DNA from 2 places in the Janthinobacterium longum genome. Region 2 is predicted to be linked to the other one. Evidence: predicted binding sites of a transcription regulator. Region 2 holds the regulator's gene; the other holds the start of a gene.
What was found. Region 2 encodes sigma-54, which starts transcription at its own class of promoters, with help from an activator protein. Its sites were predicted from a motif close to TGGCANGNAANCTGCTTT; they were not measured.
Positions count from the first base shown of each region.

Region 1: ACQ4WM_RS24415 (methanol/ethanol family PQQ-dependent dehydrogenase) is a predicted target of sigma-54. The motif match lies at 2,114-2,131, and genes of this name have one in related genera.

Region 1 covers NZ_JBNYXQ010000017.1:7,577-11,048, reverse strand. Annotated here, with positions in the region: gene ACQ4WM_RS24420 (pentapeptide repeat-containing protein) at 1-194, opposite strand, end outside; gene ACQ4WM_RS24415 (methanol/ethanol family PQQ-dependent dehydrogenase) at 191-2,059, opposite strand; gene ACQ4WM_RS24410 (high-potential iron-sulfur protein) at 2,316-2,636, shown strand; gene pedF (cytochrome c-550 PedF) at 2,707-3,213, opposite strand.
Region 2 covers NZ_JBNYXQ010000002.1:383,102-386,573, forward strand. Annotated here, with positions in the region: gene lptB (LPS export ABC transporter ATP-binding protein) at 1-664, shown strand, start outside; gene ACQ4WM_RS09995 (RNA polymerase factor sigma-54) at 669-2,147, shown strand; gene hpf (ribosome hibernation-promoting factor, HPF/YfiA family) at 2,216-2,575, shown strand; gene rapZ (RNase adapter RapZ) at 2,657-3,472, opposite strand, start outside.

The DNA.
Region 1 (3,472 bases), on a different contig from region 2:
CCGACCAGGTTGGCGCCGCGCAGGTCGGCGTTGGCGCATTGCGCGTACGGCCACAGATGGCAGCCATTGATGATGGTGACTTCGGCTGCGGTTTCGCCGTTGAGGACCTGTGCGAAGGCGGACTGCGGCGCCAGGCACAGGGCCCAGCACAGCAGCGCGCCGGCAGCCTGCAGGCGTACCGGCGCGGTTCTCATTTGCTGGCCACCCTGGACGGTGCTTTCGGCAGCTTGAACACCCAGTAGCTGCCGCCTTGCGTCACCTGCTTGGTCAGCTCGGCCATGTCGCCGCCCCACAGCGGCACCGCGCCGCCATAGCCGCTCGACAGGCCGATATACTGCTCGCCGTCCTGTTCCCAGGTGACGGGCACCGACACCACGCCGGAGCCGGTCTGGTACTTCCACAATTCCTTGCCGGTCTTCGCGTCGAAGGCCTTGACGAAGCCGTCCGAGGTCCCGGTGATCAAGAGGCCGCCGGCGGTGGTCAGGGTGCCGCCCCACAGCGGGAATTTCTCCTTGTTTTCCCAGACGATCTTGCCGGTCTTCGGATCGATGGCGCGCAGGGTGCCGATATGGTCTTCATACAGGCGCTTGATGCGGAAGCCCTGGCCCAGGTAGGCCGAACCAGCCTTGTAGTGGATCTGCTCGGTCCAGTAATCCATGCCCCAGTGATTGGCGGGGATGTAGAACAGGCCGGTGTCGGGCGAATATGACATCGGCATCCAGTTGGTACCGCCCAAAAATGGTGGCGACACGAAGACGGCCTTGCCCTTGTCGGCACCCGCTTCCGGCAGCGGCGGGCGCTTGCCGTTTTCCACCGGCCGCCCGGTTTTCAGGTCGATGCTGGTGGCCCAGTTGATGCCGTCAACGAAAGGCCAGGCATTGATCAGGGAAGTCGGCTTGTTCGGGTAGCCGGCGCCTGTCGCCAGCTTGCTACGGTCGGTTACGTAGAAGAATCCATTGCGGTCGGCGTGGGCCGAGGCCTTGATCAGCTTGCCCGTCCTGGCATCCTTGTAGTCGAACAGCACCACCGAGTTATTGCCTGAAAAATCCCAGGCGTCGTTCGGCGTGTGCTGGTAAAAGCCTTTCAGTTCGCCCGTGCTGGCATCGACATAGGACTGGCCCGAGGTGAACAGGCTGTCCCAGTTGCGCGGGTCGTCGCCTTCCTTGGTCCGTTCCCAGGTATTCCATGGCGCCGGGTTGCCGGCGCCGATGACGATGGTATTGGTTTCGGGATCGAACGACGCCGTCTGCCACGGCGCGCCCCCGCCGTGCTCCCACGATTCGCGCAGCTTGCCGTCCTTGTCGCGCGGCCAGCTGGGCGCTTTTGCGTCTCCAGTCGGGGTGCCCGGCTTGCCATCGGCGCGGCCCACATGGCCTTCGACCAGCGGCCGTGCCCATACTTCCGCGCCGGTATCCGGATCGCGCGCGAACAGCCAGCCCTGGGCGCCGAATTCATCGCCCGAGTTGCCGTGTATGAGCAGTACGCGGCCGCCTTTTTCGCGGATCACGAATGGCGCGCCCGTCATCGTGTAACCGAGTTTCTGGTCGCCGAATTTTTCGTTCCACATCACCTTGCCGGTGTTCTTGTTCAGCGCCACCATGCGCGCGTCGAGCGTGCCGAAATAGACCTTGTCGCCATAGATGGCCGGGCCCCGGTTGACCACATCGCAGCATGGGCGGATATCGTCGGGCAGGCGGTGTTCATAGGCCCACAGCTGCTTGCCGGTCTTGGCGTCGAGTGCATAAATGCGCGAGTAAGAGGCGGTCACATAGATGATGCCGTCATGCACCAGCGCCTGGGCTTCCTGGCCGCGCTGCTTTTCGCCACCGAACGAGAAGGTCCAGGCGGGCACGATCTGGCCGACATTTTTCGTGTTGATTTTTTTCGCCAGGCTGTGGCGCTGCGCTTTCAGGCCCAGGCCGTAACTGAGCACATCGGCGGTACCCTTGTCGGCGTTGGCGATATCGTCCCAGGTAACTTTGGTATCGGCCGCCGAGACGGCGCCGGCGATCAGGGCGAGGATGGCGAAAGCGATCGGACGTGGAAATTGTGGCTGCATGCTGGTCTCCCTTGTTGGTTTTTATGGTGGTGCGACGTGGTTGCCATGGGTAATTGAGCAACATGCGTGCCAGGCTTTTTCCACGGCGCGGGCGCGTCGGTATGCGCCGTACTGCCACAGTTGGCAACGCGGCGCTGTGCTGTTTTGTTACAGTGCGGCGTCGCTGCCGGTGGCAGGGCCGGGCTGGCACAAGGGTTGCTGTTGGGAGCAGGGAAGGCCGATATGCGCCTTCCTATAACCACAACAGGAGACCATCATGCACCCAGTACCACGCCGCCATTTCCTTTGCCAGTTGCTCGCCGTCGGCGGCATGGGCGCAGCCTCGCTCGCCGGCGCACAGTCGACCGCGCCGAAAGTCGACGAGGACAGCGACCAGGCCAGGGCACTCGGCTACCGCCACGACACGACCAGGGTCGATACGAAAAAATATCCGCAGCACAAGCCGGCTCAGCACTGTGCCAACTGTTCTTTCTTCCAGGGCAAAAAGGATGATGCGTGGGCAGGTTGCGCCATGTTTGGCCGCAAACAGATTGCGGCGCCGGGCTGGTGCCTGGCCTGGGCAAAAATTCCGGAGTAATAAGGGGTAGCAAGCAGAGGCAGCAGAGGCGCTGCCGTGGCAGCGCCTGCTTTTGATGACAGGCGTGATCCTACAAAGGCACTTCGCGCCGCGTCTCCAGATACGCCTTCACCGCCCAGATCGCCTCCTGGCTGAATACGCCTTCGAACGGCGGCATATAGACGGCGCCATTGCGCGAGCGTCCATGGCGTACCGTGTCCAGCACATACTGATCAATTTCCTGAGCGCAAGCCTCTTTTTTCTTGGCATCCGACAAGGCCGCGCAGTCATTGTCGAGCTTGCGCAAGTCGGGCGCCATGCCGCCCGAAACGGCTTCCAGTCCGTGGCAGCGGGCGCAATTTTGCGTAAAAGCGGAGTTGCCGATCCGTATCGCTTCCGCATTGTTCCTGTACGGATTTTCCGTGCGCCACTCGGCGCCCAGTTGTGGCAGTGTGGATGTGTCGACCGCCTGTGGCGTCATGTTGCCATGTGCCCAGACGGCGGCGGCCAGTATGCAGGCAAGGCCGCCAGCGGCAAGCCGCACGCTGCGCAGGCGGCTGGTTTTTCTGTTAGTGTTGACAGCAATATGTGGGGTCATGATGGTCTCCGTTGTGGTTATGCGCTTGATCGCGGCATGACCAGGGTAGCAATCGGTATGCCATCGCGCGCATCGCCAGTGCGCCTTGTTGCCATGCGTGCTGCGCTGCTCAGAAACGCAACAACTGTCGGGCGCGGATGATCCCATTTGACGCAGCTTTGCGCGTGGCGAACGGTCACCGCCGCTGTTTGCGTGCTGGCACGGCATTTGCAAAACAAGAGATCAGGATCACCTGACGAATAATCCAAAGGGCCGCCTC
Region 2 (3,472 bases):
AGTCGAGTGCGGCGAAGTGGTGGGCCTGCTGGGCCCGAACGGCGCCGGCAAGACCACCTCGTTCTACATGATCGTGGGCCTGGTGCCGTCCGATGGCGGCACCATCGATATCAGCGGTGTCGATATCTCCAGCCTGCCGATCCACCGCCGCGCACAGATGGGCCTGTCCTACCTGCCGCAGGAAGCATCGGTGTTTCGCAAGCTGACGGTGGAAGACAATATCCGCGCCGTGCTGGAAATCCAGACGGTCGACGGCCGCCCGCTTAAAAAGCCCGAAATCGAGGAACGCCTCGACAAATTGCTGGCCGACCTGCAAATTGAAAAGCTGCGCGAAAACCAGGCCTTGTCGCTGTCGGGCGGCGAGCGCCGCCGCGTGGAAATCGCCCGCGCGCTGGCTACCGACCCGCGTTTCGTGCTGCTCGACGAGCCGTTCGCCGGCGTCGATCCGATTGCCGTGATCGAGATCCAGCGCATTGTGCGGTTTTTGAAGGAACGCAATATCGGCGTGCTGATCACCGACCATAATGTGCGCGAAACGCTGGGCATCTGCGACCGCGCCTATATCATCAATCAGGGTTCGGTACTGGCGTCGGGGCGGCCCGACGACATCATCGCCAACGAGTCGGTACGCCGCGTGTATCTGGGCGAACACTTCCGCATGTAAGCCAATGAAACAATCACTGCAGCTGCGCACCTCGCAGCACCTGGCACTGACGCCGCAATTACAGCAATCGATACGTCTGCTGCAACTGTCCACGCTGGAATTGCACCAGGAGCTGGAGCAGTTGCTGACCGATAATCCCTTGCTGGAACGGCTGGACGATCCGCTCGACCGCTCGCTGCGCCTGTTGTCCGACGGTGCCCTGAGTTCGACGGCGGCGCCCGCTGAAGCGCCGCCTGCGCCACCGGGCCAGGAAGCGCCTGCACCGGCGGCAGAAGCGGAAACGTTCGATGGCGATGGCGGCGAGAGCACGGCCGCGCCAGAGGGCGGCGACAGCGACTGGAACGAGGCCAGCCGCGGCAAGGCGCCCGATGACGAGGATTCTCGTCCGCAACTGGAGGCCCATCACTGCACCTTGCGCGAGCACCTGATGGAGCAGATGCGCGTGACGGTACTGGAACTGCGCGACCGTGCACTGGTGGAATTGATCATTGATGCGCTTGACGACAACGGCTACCTGGAAGAGCCGCTCGACGATATCCTGGCGCGCCTGCCGGAAGAGCTGGAAGTCGATGCCGACGAACTGCGCACGGCGCTGGCGCTGCTGCAAAGTTTCGATCCGCCCGGCGTCGGCGCGCGCAACGCGTCCGAATGCCTGGCGCTGCAGATCAAACGCTTGCCGCAGGTGGCGCTGGTGACGCGCCGCATGGCCCTGACCATCGTTGAAAAACACCTGGCCTGGTTTGCCCAGCGCGACTTCAACAAGCTCAAGAAAGCCCTCGACTGCGATGACGAAGACCTGCGCGAGGCGCAGACCGTGATTCGCTTGTGCAACCCGCACCCGGGCGCCGTGTTCGCTTCGGATGTGTCCGACTACGTGGTACCCGATGTGGTGGTCAAGCGCGCCCGCAACGGCTGGCAGGTTTCGCTGAACAATGACGTGATGCCGCGCCTGCGCGTGAACGCCATGTATGCCAATCTGCTCAAGCAGGGCAAGGGCGAAGGCGGCATGGGCGCACAGCTGCAGGAAGCCAAATGGCTGATCAAGAACATGCGCCAGCGTTTCGACACCATCCTGCGCGTGGCGCAGGCGATAGTGGAACGGCAAAAGGATTTTTTCTCGCACGGCGCAGTTGCCATGCGGCCACTTGTGCTTCGCGAAATAGCTGATACACTGGGTTTACACGAGAGTACTATCTCGCGCGTAACAACCCAAAAGTACATGCTGACCCCGCATGGAATGTTTGAGTTGAAGTATTTCTTTGGCAGCCACGTCGCCACCGAAGCAGGAGGGGAGGCGTCATCGACGGCGATACGGGCCTTGATCGTGCAATTGACAGGAGCAGAGAACCCTAAAAATCCTTTATCCGACAGTAAGATTGCGGACATGCTGGGGGAACAAGGCATGGTAATTGCGCGACGTACTGTTGCCAAATACCGGGAAGCGTTGAAAATTCCGCCAGTGAGTCTGCGTAAGTCTTTGTAGTTTTTTCGGTTCCTCTGCGGGCCGGATCGATGGACACCGCACGAACCCGATCATCTTTAGGAGTGTGTATGAATCTCACCATCAGCGGACATCATCTCGAAGTGACACCAGCCATCCGTGAATACGTACAAACCAAACTGGAGCGCGTGAAACGCCATTTCGATCACGTTATCGATATTGCCGTGATTCTGACCGTCGACAACCTCAAAGAGAAAGAAAAACGCCAGAAGGCCGAAGTGAATCTGCGACTGAGCGGCAAGACCGTCTACGTGGAAAGCCTGGCGCATGACCTGTATGCCGCAATTGACAGCCTGATCGACAAGCTCGACCGGCAAGTGATGAAGTACAAAACCAAAGTGCAAGAGCACGGTAAAGAGGCGATCAAGCATCTGCCAGACAACACTGCTGAAGAAGCCGCCGCCGTCTAGGCCTGCCGCTCCAGATTGTTGTGATCAACTAAGGGCGCGCTGTTTTATCATCGCGCCCTTTTTTGCGTCCGTTTTTCCGCCTCAGTGACGCTCGCGGTGGCGCAGCACGACCCGTTCGCGGTCGGCAAAATACTGCGCCAGGTGTTCCGCCATATACACCGAACGGTGTTGCCCACCCGTGCAGCCGAGCGCCACCGTCAGATAACTGCGGTTGTCGGACTTGAACGATGGCAGCCACTTTTCCACGAAATTGCGGATATCGGCAAACAATTCCAGCGCGCTGGGCTGGGCGTCCAGAAAAGCGATCACGGGCGCGTCGCGGCCATCGAGCGGCCGCAGCGCCAGGTCGTAATACGGATTGGGCAGGGCCCGCACGTCAAACACGAAATCGGCGTCCAGCGGCACGCCCAGCTTGAAAGCGAACGACTCGAAGAACAGAGTCAGCGGTGCGCGCTCGGAGGCGACGATATCCTTGACCCAGGCACGCAGTTTGTTGGCGCTCAGTTCCGACGTATCGATCACATGGCCCAGTTGCTGGATTGCCGACAGCCGTTCGCGCTCTTCCGAGATGCATTCGATCAGCGTGCGGCGGCTGGCGGGATTGTGATGGGGCCGCAATTCATGCGACAGCGGATGGCTGCGCCGGGTTTCCGAAAAACGCGCCACCAGCGAGTGTGTATTTGCCGTCAGGAACATGACCTTGACGTCATGCCCCTGGTCGCGCAGCAGCGCCACATTGTCCGGCAGACTGGCCAACGACTCGGCGCTGCGCGCATCGACGGCCACGCCCAGGCGGTCCGTGCCCTCCTCCAGCAAGGTTCGCACCAAACTCGGCAGCAAGGCCGGCGGCAGGTTGTCAACGCAGTAATAACCGGAGTCTTCCAGCACATTGAGTGC